3 regions of the Oceanisphaera submarina genome follow, and region 2 is predicted to be linked to each of the others. Evidence: predicted binding sites of a transcription regulator. Region 2 holds the regulator's gene; each other region holds the start of a gene.
What was found. Region 2 encodes sigma-54, which starts transcription at its own class of promoters, with help from an activator protein. Its sites were predicted from a motif close to TGGCACNGTTTTNGCTT; they were not measured.
Positions count from the first base shown of each region.

Region 1: ACLEIV_RS01965 (FimV/HubP family polar landmark protein) is a predicted target of sigma-54. The motif match lies at 2,291-2,307, and genes of this name have one in related genera.
Region 3: ACLEIV_RS13265 (Na(+)-translocating NADH-quinone reductase subunit A) is a predicted target of sigma-54. The motif match lies at 2,285-2,301, and genes of this name have one in related genera.

Region 1 covers NZ_JBKGFN010000001.1:369,639-374,699, reverse strand. The annotation lists gene fabB (beta-ketoacyl-ACP synthase I) at 1-56, shown strand, start outside; gene ACLEIV_RS01975 (phosphatase PAP2 family protein) at 242-973, opposite strand; gene ACLEIV_RS01970 (4-phosphoerythronate dehydrogenase) at 1,119-2,237, shown strand; gene ACLEIV_RS01965 (FimV/HubP family polar landmark protein) at 2,381-4,249, shown strand; gene truA (tRNA pseudouridine(38-40) synthase TruA) at 4,341-5,061, shown strand, end outside.
Region 2 covers NZ_JBKGFN010000011.1:45,398-50,458, reverse strand. The annotation lists gene lptC (LPS export ABC transporter periplasmic protein LptC) at 1-418, shown strand, start outside; gene lptA (lipopolysaccharide transport periplasmic protein LptA) at 387-917, shown strand; gene lptB (LPS export ABC transporter ATP-binding protein) at 920-1,645, shown strand; gene ACLEIV_RS11600 (RNA polymerase factor sigma-54) at 1,696-3,135, shown strand; gene hpf (ribosome hibernation promoting factor) at 3,160-3,447, shown strand; gene ptsN (PTS IIA-like nitrogen regulatory protein PtsN) at 3,450-3,896, shown strand; gene rapZ (RNase adapter RapZ) at 3,907-4,773, shown strand; gene ACLEIV_RS11580 (HPr family phosphocarrier protein) at 4,760-5,035, shown strand.
Region 3 covers NZ_JBKGFN010000013.1:91,599-96,659, forward strand. The annotation lists gene ACLEIV_RS13250 (methyltransferase) at 11-1,159, opposite strand; gene ACLEIV_RS13255 (alpha-ketoglutarate-dependent dioxygenase AlkB family protein) at 1,201-1,800, shown strand; gene ACLEIV_RS13260 (BolA family protein) at 1,869-2,186, shown strand; gene ACLEIV_RS13265 (Na(+)-translocating NADH-quinone reductase subunit A) at 2,540-3,883, shown strand; gene ACLEIV_RS13270 (NADH:ubiquinone reductase (Na(+)-transporting) subunit B) at 3,888-5,061, shown strand, end outside.

The sequences.
Region 1 (5,061 bases), on a different contig from region 2:
GCTTCGGTTTCGGCGGCACCAACGCCAGCCTGGTATTCAGCAAGTACAAAGGCTGATAGACAGGTAATACCACAGTAAAAAGGGCGCTTCGGCGCCCTTTTTGTGTTTCCAGCTCTCGCTCCGAAAATGTATCCCGGGCGCAGCAAGGAATACCAGGGAGTCCCGTATCGTCTCCCTCGCGAAGGTGGGGTTCATGGCCTGATGCGCAAGCCGTCATGCATTTCGTAGAGCTGCCGACTCGTCAGCGCCGATCCCAGCGAATAAAGGCCCAGGCGCCGAGTACGCCGAACATCACCCCCAGCAGACTGCTGGCCAGAATATCCACCGGCCAGTGCAGGCCCAGCAACAGCCGCGAATAACATACCGCCACCGCCCAGGTGGTCAAGGCGCCGATAAGCCAGGGGGAACGACGTCGATAAAGCAGCAACAGGCAATAGAAGGCGGCGATGGTCATGGCGGCAATGGAGTGGCCGGAGGGGAAGGAGTAACTGACTTCATCCTGCCAGTGCAACTTGAGCCAACCCGGTACCTGACGCTCCGGCATTTCTTTCAAACCATCGGCCAGCCATTGTTCCCGTATCGCGGGTAGTTGGGCATAAAAACGGTCGCTGTCGGCGAGTCGTCCTTTTTCAGCCAACCACAGTACATAAGGGCGGGGCTCTTTGAAGTACTGCTTGGCCAGCGTTTTGGTGACAAAGGCGCTGCCCAGCGCGGCCATCAGGCAGAAAAAAAACATCAGTAATATGCCGGGTCTGTGCCGCCAGCGGTGCAAGACCAGCAGGCTCAGGCCGACAAGGGTGATGACGATGCCGACCTTGCCGACCGACAGGGTCAGCCCATAGGCCAGCAGGGCTGGGGCATCATCCAGATCCAGCAGTGGGAACCAGTGCCAGTGCCATTGGTAGCCCATGCTGGCGATGGCGACCGGCAATACCAGTATCGCCAGTACCGTGAACAGTAACCGTGCTGTCATGAAAAGAAGTCGTCAGAAAGGAAAGCGATGATTCTAGCAAAACGGCGGGCCGATGGAAGCTGAAGCCCACCGCAACTCGGGGTACAATGAGTCGCTATTCGGGGAGCTCGTCATTCAAGGGGCCCGTCATTCAAGGAAATAGTCGATGAAATTGCTGGCCGATGAAAATATGCCCTTCGTGCAGGAACTGTTTGGTGACGGGGCCGAGATAGTGACTTGCCCCGGGCGGGAGATCAGGCCCGAGCAGTTGCGTGATGTGGATGTATTGCTGGTGCGTTCCATTACCCGGGTGGATGCCGCCCTGTTGGCCGAGGCCGAACGGCTGAGCTTTGTGGGCACCGCCACCATTGGTTGCGATCATATCGATACCGAGCTGTTGGCCCGGCGGGGCATCGCCTTTGCCAGTGCGCCGGGTTGCAACAAGGTCGCGGTGGGTGATTATGTGCTGGCGGCCTTGCTGCGGGTGGCTGGGCACAAGGGCTGGTCGCTGAAGGATAAAACCCTGGGTGTGGTGGGGGTTGGCAATACCGGTGTCGAAGTGGCCGCACGAGCCCGGGCACTGGGCATGACAGTCCTCTTGTGTGATCCGCCGAGGGCATTGAAGGACACGACAGCGTTTGTCGGTTTTGAACAGGCACTGGGCGCCGATATCGTCAGTTTTCATGTCCCCCTGACTCACGGCGGTGATCATCCAACTTGGCACCTGCTGGATCAGGACGCGATCGCCGGGCTGAGTGATGACCAGGTACTGATCAACGCCTGCCGGGGCGATGTATGGGACAACCGGGCCTTGCTGGCCCGGCAACAATTAGCTCACCAACAGGGTTCCTCTCAGCTGACCCTGGTGATGGATGTGTGGGAGCATGAGCCCGAGGTGCTGGCCTCACTGGTGCCTCATGTCTTGCTGGCCACTCCTCATATCGCCGGCTATAGCCTCGAAGGCAAGGCGAGGGGTACCTTTGCTCTCTACCGGGCCTTGTGCGAGCAGCAGCAGGTGAGTATGCGACATACCCCCGAGCAGTTGTTGCCACCGCCGCCGATAGGCGCCGTGTATCTGAACCAGGCGCCGGATCAGGCATTGGTGGCAAGTCTGGTGCGGTTAGTGTACGACATAGAGCAGGACGACACCGCTTTTCGCCAGGCCCTGGGCCAGCCGGGCTTTTTTGACCGATTGCGCAAGCAGTATCCCCAGCGTCGCGAGCTGGGCTCCGTACTACTGTCGGGAATGACCGACGCTGGCGAAGCATTGGGCTTTAAAGTTTGAAGGCCGGGTGCCGATAGCCGGTTAATAGAGAAAGCGGACAGATAAGTTCCTATTGGCACTGTTTTTTTCTACACTGGTGACATAGCCCGCCTCGACCGCCGGACGAACCGGTTCCGCGTCAGGAAAAGGATACAAGAGACATAATGAAACGATTCAGACCCCATATCGGTTTTGGTCTGGCCGGGTGGCTGGCCTGCATAGCCCCGGCAATGGCCCAGAGTGAATTCTATATCGAACTCAGAGGGCCGGAATCGGCGTCACCTGCACCTGCCGCCGCGCCGGTTCAGCCGTCAGCCTCTCAGCCGTCAGCCTCTCAGCCGGTGGCGAGCCCCGGCCGTTACGGCCCGGTGCAGAGCACCGATACCCTCTGGGCCATTGCCGCCCGCCATACCCGGGCGCCGGTGACGGTGCAGCAGACCATGGTGGCGCTCTACCACCTCAATCCCCAGGCGTTTGTGCGCGGTAATATCAATTACCTGCAGCGTGGTGCGCGCTTGCGGCTGCCGACAGAGTCGCAGGCTCGCCAGCGCTCGCCGCGTGACGCCGAGGTGGAGTTTCGCCGTTTAAGCCGACAGGGTAACCGCAGCGTAACGCGGGCCGCCACCGCCCCGAAACCTGCTCCGACAGCGAAACCTGCGCAGGCTGTCGCCCGGCCGAGGCCGGTGTCACCCGCCGTGGTCACGCCGGCGCCAGATGAGTTGCCCGTGCAGGAGACGCCTCCAGTGGCGGCGGTGCCGCCGGTGCAGCAGGCGACCGTGCCAGCCAGTACGATTACCCGGTCGGCCGATAGCGACGCCAGTGGACTAAGTGAGCCCAAGGCGGCCCCGGTTGTGCCTGCGGTCATCGCTCCCCCTCCGGCGCCAGAACAGGCCGAAGAGATGGCGTTGTCCCGGCTGCAGCTGCAACTGATGGACGAGCTACGTGAACAGGTTGCCATGTCCAACGAGCAGCTGGCTAACCTGGCGGATAACAATCAGCTACTGCGTCAAGGTCTGACCCGGTTAACGGCCGAGGTGGAAGAATTGAAACAGGGCCGGGCCGCAGAGGCAGCGCCCGAGTCTGCGCCCAGCCAGGCCGGCATGGGTAACGAACTATTGTCCAATCCGCTGAATCTGGCGCTGATACTGACTTTGCCGGCCTTGTTGTTGCTGGCGATGTTTACCCTGTGGTGGCGTAAGCGAGTACGGCGGGATCTGGCCGAGCAGGAGCAGGAGTTGTCCGAGAGCACCTCGGCGATGATGGACGACGAGCGCAACGAGTTTGATGACTTGTTCTCTGCCGAACCGGAACCCGAGCCGACGGTTGCCACCGAACCGGAATCCGGGCCTATGGCTGTTGATTTGCCGGCGCAGGAAATCGACGAAGATGCCTTCGCCCGGTTCCTCGAAGAGCAACAGCGGATGGAAGAGGACGAAGCCGAACCGATGGCGTCGACGTCCGAGGCGGCCGTGACGTCCGAGGCGCTGTCAGAGACGTTGTTCGATGACGAAGTCGCGTTGGCAGACAGTCGCAGTCAGCTCACCGGCAAGGGCGCCGAGGAGCTGCTGTTCGAAGATGAAATGGCGGCAGACGATACTCCACCGGAGACGCAGGTACCAAGCGACGATATTGATGAGCTGCTGCTCAATACCGAAGCGCCGGCGCCGGCCGAGGAACAGAGTGCACCCCTGGAACCCGAGCCGACATTACAGCAGCAGGCTGTCGATACCGATTATGTCTCGGTGGACCAGCTGATGGCCGAAGCGGATCTGAGTGACGGACCTGAGCGTGAATTTGAGCGCAAACTGGATCTGGAGCTGGATGACTATGCCGGTGTGCTCGGGCAGGGGCAGAGTGTGGATATCGATCTCGATGAGGGAGGCATGGGCGCCAAGCTGGATCTGGCTCGGGCCTATATCGAAATCGACGATATCGACAGCGCACGCGAACTGCTGAACGAGGCGCTGGAACGGGGCAATGAAGAACAACAGAGCGACGCACAAAAGCTGTTGCAACGGTTGGCCAGGCGCTGATTTCCTTTCACCGGCCTCGTTCCGAGGCCGGTTCTTCAATTTGACTCGGTAACGGGTATAATTGCCGTCCTTTTTACCCTTGGAACTGATTATGCGCATTGCCCTTGGCATCGAGTATGACGGCAGCCGTTATTATGGCTGGCAACGGCAACGAGAAGTCCCCAGCGTTCAGGCTGAGGTGGAAAAAGCCTTGTCCAGAATTGCCGATCATCCGATTAGCATACAGTGTGCCGGCCGCACCGACGCCGGTGTGCACGGTACCGGCCAGGTAGTGCACTTTGATACCCATGCCGACAGGCAGGCCGGAGCCTGGACCCTGGGCATGAACGCGAATTTGCCGTCCGATATTGCGGTGCGGTGGGTCAAGACGATGGGTGACGACTTTCACGCGCGCTTCAGCGCCACCGCCCGTCGCTATCGCTACATTATTTTCAACCACAATATGCGGCCCGCCATTCATGGTAGCGGCGTCAGCCATTATGTGGGTGATATTGATGTGCAGAAAATGCATGAGGCGGGCCAGTATCTGCTGGGCGAGCACGACTTTACCTCTTTTCGTGCCATGCAGTGCCAGTCGCATAGCCCCAATCGCAACATCATGCACCTGACCGTACAGCGCTATGGTCATTATGTGGTGCTCGACATCAAGGCCAACGCCTTTGTGCATCATATGGTGCGCAACATTACCGGCACGCTGTTGAAGGTGGGGATGGGAGAAGAAAGTGTTGCCTGGGTGCAGGAAGTACTGGAAGGGCGCGACCGTAACCTGGCCGGGCCCACCGCCAAGGCGGGCGGACTTTATCTGGTGGCGG
Region 2 (5,061 bases):
GAGCAGCGTGCAGTACAACCAGCTGGGTCTGCCCTACCGCGGACTGGATGCTGAATATGCGGAGTACTACGAGCCGCTGGCCATGACCCTGATGGAAAAACCTGTTATCTTGCTTTATTCGCCCGATGGCCAGCCCCAATGGCAGTTGAGCGGTGATGAGGGCATGATCAATACCAACGATAACGCGGTATTGAACGGCACCGTGGTCGGCCGGGGGCTGCAACCCGATGCCCTGGTGAAAACCCTGACCACCGAATACCTGGAACTGGATTTTATTAAAAACCAGCTGCGTTCCAACCGGGATGTACAGCTGAACAGCCCAACTTTCCGGGCCCAGGGCCAGGGGCTGTTGGGCAAGCTTGATCAACAAACAGTGGAATTACTGCATGAAACCCGGGCAACCTACTTTACTCCTTAGCATCGGCGGCCTGCTGGCCCTGAGCCTGAGCCTGGCCGAGGCCAAAGAGGCTGATTTCAGCCAGCCGGTAACCATAGATGCCGGTCGCCAGCTGGTGGAGCTGGCCGACAACAAGGTGACCTTCAGCGAGCGGGTCGTGGTCAAACAGGGCACCATGGATGTGCGAGCCGACAGACTGGTGGTGATCCGCACCGAACAGGGTCTGCAATCGATGACCGCCCACGGCGCGCCAGCCACCTACTACCAGGTGCTGGACAACGGCCAGCCGGTCAAGGCCGAGGCCCGGGAGATCCACTACGATATGAAGGCACGCACCCTCACCCTATTGAAGGAGGCGAAGCTGAAGCAGAACGACAATATCGTGACCGGCTATCGTATTCGCTACCATATCGACAAGGAACAGATGGAAGCCGAAAGCCAGGGTGGAGCAGACCGCGTTACCACCATTTTTCTGCCTGAACAGCTGCAGGACATGAATAAAAAAGAGATACAGAACTGATCATGGCAACACTGAAAGCCCGCGGGCTGCAGAAGAGTTACAAGGGCCGTCAGGTAGTGGCCGATGTCAGCCTGACCGTCAATACCGGCCAGATCGTCGGCCTGCTCGGCCCCAACGGGGCCGGCAAGACCACCTCTTTCTACATGATAGTGGGCCTGGTACAGCGCGACGCCGGCAGCATCACCATCGACGAGCAGGACATCAGCTATCAGCCGATGCATGTGCGAGCCCGCGCCGGTATCGGTTATCTGCCCCAGGAAGCCTCCATTTTTCGGCGTCTGAGCGTAGCCGACAACTTAATGGCGGTACTCGAAACCCGCAAGGATCTGGACGCCGCCGGCCGCGACGAGAAAATGGAGCAGCTGCTGGAAGAGTTCAATATCACCCATATCCGCGACAGTGCCGGTATGAGTCTGTCAGGTGGTGAACGCCGACGGGTGGAAATTGCCCGCGCACTGGCGGCCGATCCGCGCTTCATACTGCTGGATGAACCCTTCGCCGGAGTCGATCCCATCTCGGTAATCGACATCAAGAAAATCATTCTGCACCTGCGCGATAGAGGCCTGGGGGTGCTGATCACCGATCACAACGTGCGCGAGACGCTGGACGTCTGCGAGCGGGCCTACATTGTCAGTCATGGTCATCGTATCGCCGCCGGCACCCCGGCCGAAATCCTCGCGAACGAGCAGGTCAAGAAAGTCTATCTGGGTGAACAATTCAGCCTCTAAGCTGACCCGCTGGAGCCCCATGCGGTTGATATAGAAGGACTTTACCAACGATGAAGCCAACTCTTCAGTTACGTATGGGACAGCAGCTGACCATGACCCCCCAGTTGCAACAGGCCATTCGTCTGCTGCAACTGTCGAGCCTGGAACTGCAACAGGAAATTCAGCTGGCCCTGGAAAGCAACCCCCTGCTGGAACAGGAAGAGCCGGACAGCATCGAGGTGGCCGACGGCGGCAACGACGAGCAGATGGCCGCCGATACCGCCATGGAGCAGAATCAGCTGTCCGACGAACTGCCGATGGACACCCACTGGGACGATATCTATACCACCTCAACCGGCAGCGCCGGGAACGGCGGCCTTCCCGAAGGCATGGAGGATACCGTCTACCAGGGAGAAACCACGGAAACGCTGCAGGATTACCTGCTGTGGCAGATGCAACTGACCCCTTTCAGCGAGACCGATCAGGCCATAGCACTGGCCATTATCGACGCCATCGATGATGCCGGCTACCTGACTCAGGGTCTGGAGGATATCCTCACCGCCGTCTCCGGCGGCGAACAGGAGATAGAAGCAGATGAAGTGGAGGCGGTGCTGAAGCGCATCCAGCATTTCGACCCTATCGGCGTCGCCGCCCGCAGCGTGCAGGAATGCCTGCGCATTCAGCTGGACCCTTTTCCCGCCGACACTCCCTGGCTGAACGAGGCCCGTCTCGTCATTGACCGGCACATGGATCTGCTCGGCACCCGGGACTACCGCAGCCTGCAACGCAAGACCAGACTGAAAGAAGAAGAGCTCAGGGAAGTACTGTCCCTGATCCAGCAGCTGGAGCCCAGACCGGGTAACAGCGTGCTTCAGAGCAGCTCCGAATATGTGATTCCGGACGTGGTGGTCACCAAGCGACAGGGTGGCTGGGTCGCCGAACTCAACCCGGAAGCCATGCCCAAGGTCAGGCTGAACCAGACCTATGCCGCCATGGCCCGCCAACCCAGAAACAGCGAAGACGGCCAGTTTATCCGCAACCACTTGCAGGACGCCAAGTGGTTTATCAAGAGTCTCGAGAGTCGAAATGAGACCCTGCTCAAGGTTGCCAATTGTATTGTGGAACAACAACAGGCATTCTTTGAGTATGGGCCCGAGGCCATGAAGCCGATGGTGCTGAATGATGTGGCCGAGGCGGTGGAAATGCACGAATCCACCATCTCCCGGGTCACCACCCAGAAATTCATGCATACCCCCAGAGGGGTGTTTGAACTGAAGTATTTTTTCTCCAGCCATGTGGGTACCGATGATGGTGGAGAATGTTCGTCGACGGCAATTCGTGCCCTGATCAGGAAACTGGTCGGTGCGGAAAACCCGGCCAAGCCACTGAGCGACAGCAAAATTGCCCAGCTGCTGGCCGAACAGGGGATACAGGTGGCCAGGCGGACCATCGCCAAGTACAGGGAATCGCTGGCCATCCCCCCTTCCAATCAGCGTAAACGCCTGATGTAAAGGCAGACCTAGAAGGAAGACGATATGCAAATAAATCTGACTGGACACCATGTAGACATCACGGACTCCCTGCGTGACTATGTGAACAGCAAGTTTTCCCGACTGGAGCGTCATTTCGACAACATTACCAATGTACACGTCGTCCTCACACTCGAAAAATTGCAGCAGGTTGCCGAAGCTAAAATCCACCTCAGCGGCGGCGAAATCTTTGCCAACTCTCAACATGACGATATGTACGCCGCCCTCGATGGCTTGATCGACAAGCTCGATCGCCAAATAATCAAACACAAAGAGAAGCTCAAGCAAAAATAACCATGGAAGTCGCCGACATACTGAGCAGGGGCTGCACCCGCAGTGCAGTCCCCTGCACGAGCAAAAAACGTGCGCTGGAAATCATCAGCGAGCTGGCCGCCCTGCACCTCAACATCAGCAGTCAGCAGCTGTTTGACTGCCTGCTGGCCCGGGAAAAAATGGGTAGCACCGGTATCGGTAACGGTATCGCCATTCCTCATGGTCGTATCAGCGATGACAACCGGGCGACGGCGGTTTTACTCACCTTTGCCGAACCGGTAGAGTTCGATGCCATCGACAATCAGCCGGTTGGCCTGGTGTTCGCCCTGCTGGTACCGGAGCAGGAGTGTAAACAGCATCTCAAGACGCTGTCATTGATTGCCGAAAAGCTCAGTAACAAGCAGGTCTGCAAGCAGTTGCGCCAGGCCGGCAGCGATGACGAGCTCTATAACATCATGGTTTCTTCCTGAGGAGAGCAATATGCAGTTGGTGATCGTCAGTGGCCGTTCGGGCTCGGGGAAAACCGTAGCCCTGCGTGTGCTTGAGGATCTGGGCTATTACTGTGTCGATAATCTCCCCGTCGAGCTGCTGCCCGAGCTGGTACAGATGCGTCGACGCAAGCCCGGCGAGGTGGCGGTCAGTATCGATGTACGCAACCTGCCCGACGGTGCCGACAAACTGGAGGCCTGCCTGGCCGAAGTTAGCGCCATGGAAGGAGTCAGCCTGTCCAGCATCTTCATCGATGCAGACAACGCCGCCCTTATTCGCCGCTTCGGCGACACCCGCCGGCTGCATCCCCTGTCTCGTCTCAGCCTGACCCTGGACGAAGCCATCCGTCAGGAAACCCACCTGCTGTCGCCCCTGTCTTCCGCCGCCGATCTGCGTATCGATACCTCCGATCTCAGTATTCACGATCTGAGCGAAATTATCCGCGCGCGCATTCTCGGCAAGAAGGAACGCGAGCTGAACTGGGTGTTCGAGTCCTTCGGTTACAAATACGGTATCTCTCAGGATGCGGATTTCGTATTCGATGCCCGCTTCCTGCCCAATCCTCACTGGATAGCGGAACTGAGGCCTTTTACCGGCCAGGACGAACCGGTCGCCGGCTACCTGAACAGCCAGCCCGAGGTCACCAAATACCTGTGGCAGATTGAAAACCTGCTGGTCACCTGGATGCCACACCTGGAACGCAACAACCGCAGCTACGTGACCGTCGCCATCGGCTGTACCGGCGGCAAACACAGATCCGTTTATATCGTCGAGCAGCTTGCGCGGGTGTTCCGGCAGATGGGGAAAAGCGTGCAGCTGCGCCACCGCACTCTGGAAAAACACCATGACAAGAATTGAGCGGGATCTGAAAATCGTCAACAAGCTCGGTCTCCATGCCCGAGCCGCCATTCAGCTGGTGCAGTTGACGCAACAATTCGATGCCACCGTCACCGTCTGCAATCAGGAAAAACAAGCCCCGGCCAACAGCGTCATGGGCCTGCTGATGCTGGAAACCGCCCAGGGGCACGCCATTCGCGTCGTCGCCGAAGGGCCGGATGCAGAAGCGGCCATGAATGCCGTGTCCCGCCTGGTCGCCGATCGTTTCAACGAATCAGAATAATTCTCCTATCCCCGTTCCGCGCAGAG
Region 3 (5,061 bases), on a different contig from region 2:
AAAGAGTTCCTTAAGAGATTTTGGTGGCTCTGAGAATAACGAATTTACGGTTGGATGCCACCACCCGTTGATTACCGAACAGACGCTTCAGCTTCTGATGGTAATCAAGATGACGGTTGGCTACCAGCAGCAAGTCGCCACCGTGGCGAAGTACCCGTTTGGCATCGACAAACATTTGCCAGGCGATATGGTCGGTAATGGCCTGTTGCTGGTGAAACGGGGGGTTGCACAGTATCAAGTCGGCGCTGTCGGCGGTTACGCCGTCGAGACAGTTATTGACCATGAAACGGGCCCTAGACTCGGCCTCGGGCAGATTTTCGCTCACGTTGAGGCGGGCGCTGGCCATGGCCATATAGGATTCATCCACGAAGGTAACCCGCGCTTCGGGATTGCGCGCCAGGGCCATCAGTCCCAGTACGCCGTTGCCGCAGCCCAGGTCGATGATCTCGCCGTCATGGTTGGCGGGCAGATGCTCCAGCATGAAGCGGGCGCCGATATCGAGGCTGGCGCGAGAAAATACGTTGGCATGGTTGTGAATGATGAAATCGGTGCCTTCCAGCGGCCATGCCAGGGGAGCGGGCAGCGGTGCCGGGCGCTTGTTCGAATCCGGCCGGCAGAAGATCAGCCGGGCCTTTTTCCTGGCCAGGCTGGTATGGGTGGGGCCGAGATAGTGCTCGAACAGCTTCAGGGTCGAACTGTGAATATCCCTGGCCTTGGCGCCCGCGATAAGCAGGGTGTTGGGTCCCATCACCCGGCTCAGGGCAGCCAGTTGATATTCCAGCATGGCGTTGGTCTTGGGCAGCTTCATCAGCACCAGCCCCGGCGCCTGCTCATCGACAAGTGGCCCGTCTGACAGGCTGTTCAGCGGCTGCCAGCCCGGCTCGAGGTTGTTGTCCCGGGCATTGGCGGCCAGTGCCAGCTCGGCAATGCGCGAGTCGGTAAAACTGCAGGGACTATGTTGATGCAGCGCCAGGGTGAGGGCGCCGAAGCCGTCGTTGAGGATCAGCAGGGGAGCGCTCTGGTCCCATTCCCGAGTCATCAGCTCGGCTATGATATATTCATCGGCCGCATCCCAGGCTTGCAGGCTGTGCTGGGCAGAGCGAGGGTAGCGCTGCAACTGCAGCTCGCCCCCCTCGGGCAGGGGAAGGTGAAGATTCATGATGCGATGGCTCGACAGAAAAAAGAGCATTTTAGCAGTTAATGGGAGAAAGCAGTATGGAGCTGTGGGCCGACTCGCCCGAATGGATATCCCTGCCTCAGGGGCGGCTGCTGTGGTGGCCGGATGCCTTCATCTCCGAGGCGGATGCCTGGCTCGGGCAACTCATGACCGAGATCCCCTGGCAGCAGCATCGGTTGCAGTTGTTCGGGCGCGAACACGACGAGCCCCGGCTGTCTTGCTGGATGGGGGAGGCGGCGTACCGTTATTCCGGCAAGACCCGGGAACCCACTCCCTGGCACCCGCTGGTAAACGAGATTCGAAAGCAGGTGCAAGCCATCTGCGAACAGCCCTTCAACGGTGTGCTACTCAATTTGTATCGCCATGGCCGGGATAGCATGGGCTGGCACGCGGACAACGAGCCCGGGCTGGGGCCAAAGCCGGTGATTGCCTCGGTCAGTCTAGGCGCGACGCGGCGCTTTGTGTTGCGCCACCACAACGGCGAGCGTCGTCAGCTGCAGCTGAACCACGGCAGTTTGCTGGTGATGGCGGGTGAAATGCAGCATCATTGGCAGCATGCCTTGCCCAGAGCCGGAGCGGCAGACAGGGCACGCATCAATCTGACGTTTCGTTATTTGATATAAAGAGGGGGGAGGGGAGAACGCCCCATCTCCACAGTCTTGCATTATTGTCGTTTACTCAGGAGTTCCTTATGTCGATACAACGCCTTATCGAAAGCAAGGTGCAGGCGGCGCTGGCGCCGACGCATCTGGAAGTGATCAACGAAAGCTACATGCACCGGGTAGCGCCGGGATCGGAGACCCACTTCAAGCTGGTGGTGGTCAGCGAGCAGTTCGAGGGACAGCGTCTGCTGGCCCGGCATAGGGCGTTGAATACGCTGCTGGCCGACGAACTGGCCGGTGGTGTTCACGCCCTGGCGTTGCACACCCTGACCCCCGCCGAATGGCAGGCGCGCGAAGGCGTGCTCGACAGCCCGGCCTGTCGTGGTCAGAGCGGCGTGTCGGGCTGACAACGAATGTTATTCGACATTGAGAGTTTTGTTGCACCTCTGGCCGTGAGTCTGCCCGGTCGCCATAAGACCAAAGCATAATAAGTGGCCAAATATCATGGCCTTATTTTTGCTAGGTGAAACTTCGTACAACCGGGATTAACCGAAAGAGGCGGTAAATTATGGTAATTGCCATGGCAGCCGCCGCGTTAAAAGTGCTAGAATTATGCGCCTTTTATATCGGGCTGGATGTTACCGGACTGTAGTCATGCTGTTTCAACACGATAGAGGCAGACCGGTAGCGACTCATCAGCATGTTGTCATGTCTGGCATGGCAAGTACCTGTCTTCCCCTAACAAGTAGTGCAAGTGAGTATGATTACAATTAAAAAAGGACTGGACCTCCCGATTTCCGGGGCCCCAGAGCAAGTAATCTACGATGGTCCTGCCATCAAGCGCGTTGCTACGCTGGGCGAGGAGTTTGTGGGCATGCGCCCTACCATGTATGTCAAGGTAGAGGATCGTGTCAAAAAAGGTCAGGTGATCTTCGAAGACAAGAAGAACCCGGGCGTTAAGTTCACAGCTCCTGCCGGCGGTACCGTGGTTGAAATCAACCGTGGCGCCAAACGCATACTGCAATCGGTCGTGATTGCAGTCGATGACAGCGAAGATCAGATTACTTTCTCAAAATACGCTTCTGCTGAACTTTCCAAACTGGAACCCGAAACCGTTCGCGAACAGCTGGTTGAATCCGGCCTGTGGACGGCGCTGCGCACCCGCCCTTTCAGCAAGGTGCCGGCCATCGGTTCCACCCCTAGCTCCATCTTCGTCACCGCCATGGACTCCAATCCGTTGAGCGCGAACGCCGAGTTGATCATCAAGGAAAGTGCCCAGGCCTTTACCGATGGTCTGCAGGTGCTGAGTCGGTTGACCGAAGGTCAGGTGCACGTCTGTAAGGGCGAAGGCAGTCTGCCTCAGGCTCAGGCTGGCAACATCACGGAACAAGTGTTCGGTGGCGTGCATCCAGCCGGTCTGCCGGGCACTCACATTCATTTTATCGACCCCATCGTGCCCGGTAAGGTGGTCTGGTATATCAACTATCAGGATGTGATTGCCTTCGGCAAGCTGTTCACTACCGGTGAGCTGTTTACCGATCGCGTTGTCGCCCTGGGTGGCCCCGTGGTACAGAAGCCCCGTCTGCTGCGTACCCGCATCGGTGCCTCCGTGAGTGAACTGACCGCGGGTGAGCTGCAGGATGGTGAGAACCGTGTTATTTCCGGTTCTGTGCTGTACGGCACCACTGCCTATGGTCCTCATGCCTATCTGGGACGTTATCACCTGCAGATATCGGTACTGGCCGAAGGTCGCGAAAAAGAATTTATGGGCTGGCTTGCGCCGGGTGCCAATAAATTCTCTGTGACCCGCGCCTACCTGAGTCATTTGACCAAGGGTAAGCTGTTCGACCTGACCACCACCACCAACGGCTCAGCCCGTGCCATGGTACCCATCGGTAACTATGAGCGCATTATGCCGCTGGATATTCTGCCGACCCTGCTGCTGCGTGATCTGTTGTCCAACGATACCGAAAGCGCCCAGACCATGGGCTGCATGGAGCTGGATGAAGAAGATCTGGCACTGTGTACCTATGTGTGTCCGGGCAAATACGATTATGGCCAGGCCCTGCGCAAGTGTCTGACCACGATTGAGCTAGAGGGCTAAGTAAATGAGCTTGAAACACACTCTGGAAAAGCTCGAACACCATTTCGAGCCGGGTGGTAAATACGAAAAGTTTTACGCCCTTTATGAAGCGGTTGCCACCGTGCTCTATACCCCGGGCATGGTTACCCGCAACGCCTCTCATGTGCGCGACAGTATCGATCTGAAGCGCATCATGATCATGGTGTGGATGGCGACCTTTCCGGCCATGTTCTTCGGTATGTACAACTCCGGCGGGCAGACCATCAATGCCCTGATGAACATGTACAGCCCGGCAGATCTGGCCTCGGTCATTGACGGTAACTGGCGTTATGGTCTGGCACAGAGCCTGGGGGCTACCCTGGGTGAGGGGGCCGGCTGGGGCAGCAAGATGCTGCTGGGTGCGACTTACTTTCTGCCTATCTACCTGACGGTGTTCATCGTCGGTGGTTTCTGGGAAGTACTGTTTGCCACCGTACGCAAGCATGAAGTGAACGAAGGCTTCTTCGTGACCTCTGTGCTGTTCGCGCTGATCGTGCCCTCGACTCTGCCCCTGTGGCAGGCGGCGCTGGGTATTACCTTCGGCGTGGTGATGGCCAAGGAAATCTTCGGCGGTACCGGTAAAAACTTCCTCAACCCGGCTCTGGCCGGCCGTGCCTTCCTGTTCTTCGCCTATCCGGCCGAGATTTCAGGTGACACCGTCTGGACCGCCGTTGACGGCTTCTCCGGCGCTACCGCCCTGGGCCAGTGGGCTTCTGGTGGTCAGGCGGCGCTGATGGATGCCAACACCGGTTCCATGATCAGCTGGATGGATGCCTTTATCGGTAACATTCAAGGGTCGATTGGTGAAGTGTCTACCCTGGCGATTCTGCTGGGCGGCCTCTTCATCATCTATATGGGGATTGCCTCCTGGCGTATCGTGGCGGGCGTGATGATCGGCATGATTGCCACCGCAACCCTGTTCAACTTCCTCGGCTCCGATACCAACGCCATGTTCAGCATGCCCTGGTACTGGCACCTGGTGTTGGGCGGCTTTGCCTTCGGCATGATGTTCATGGCAACCGACCCGGTATCCGCTTCCTTTACCAACAAGGGTAAATGGTGGTATGGCGCCCTGATCGGCATCATGGTGGTTTTGATCCGTGTGGTTAACCCGGCCTTCCCCGAAGGCATGATGCTGGCCATTCTGTTCGCCAACCTGT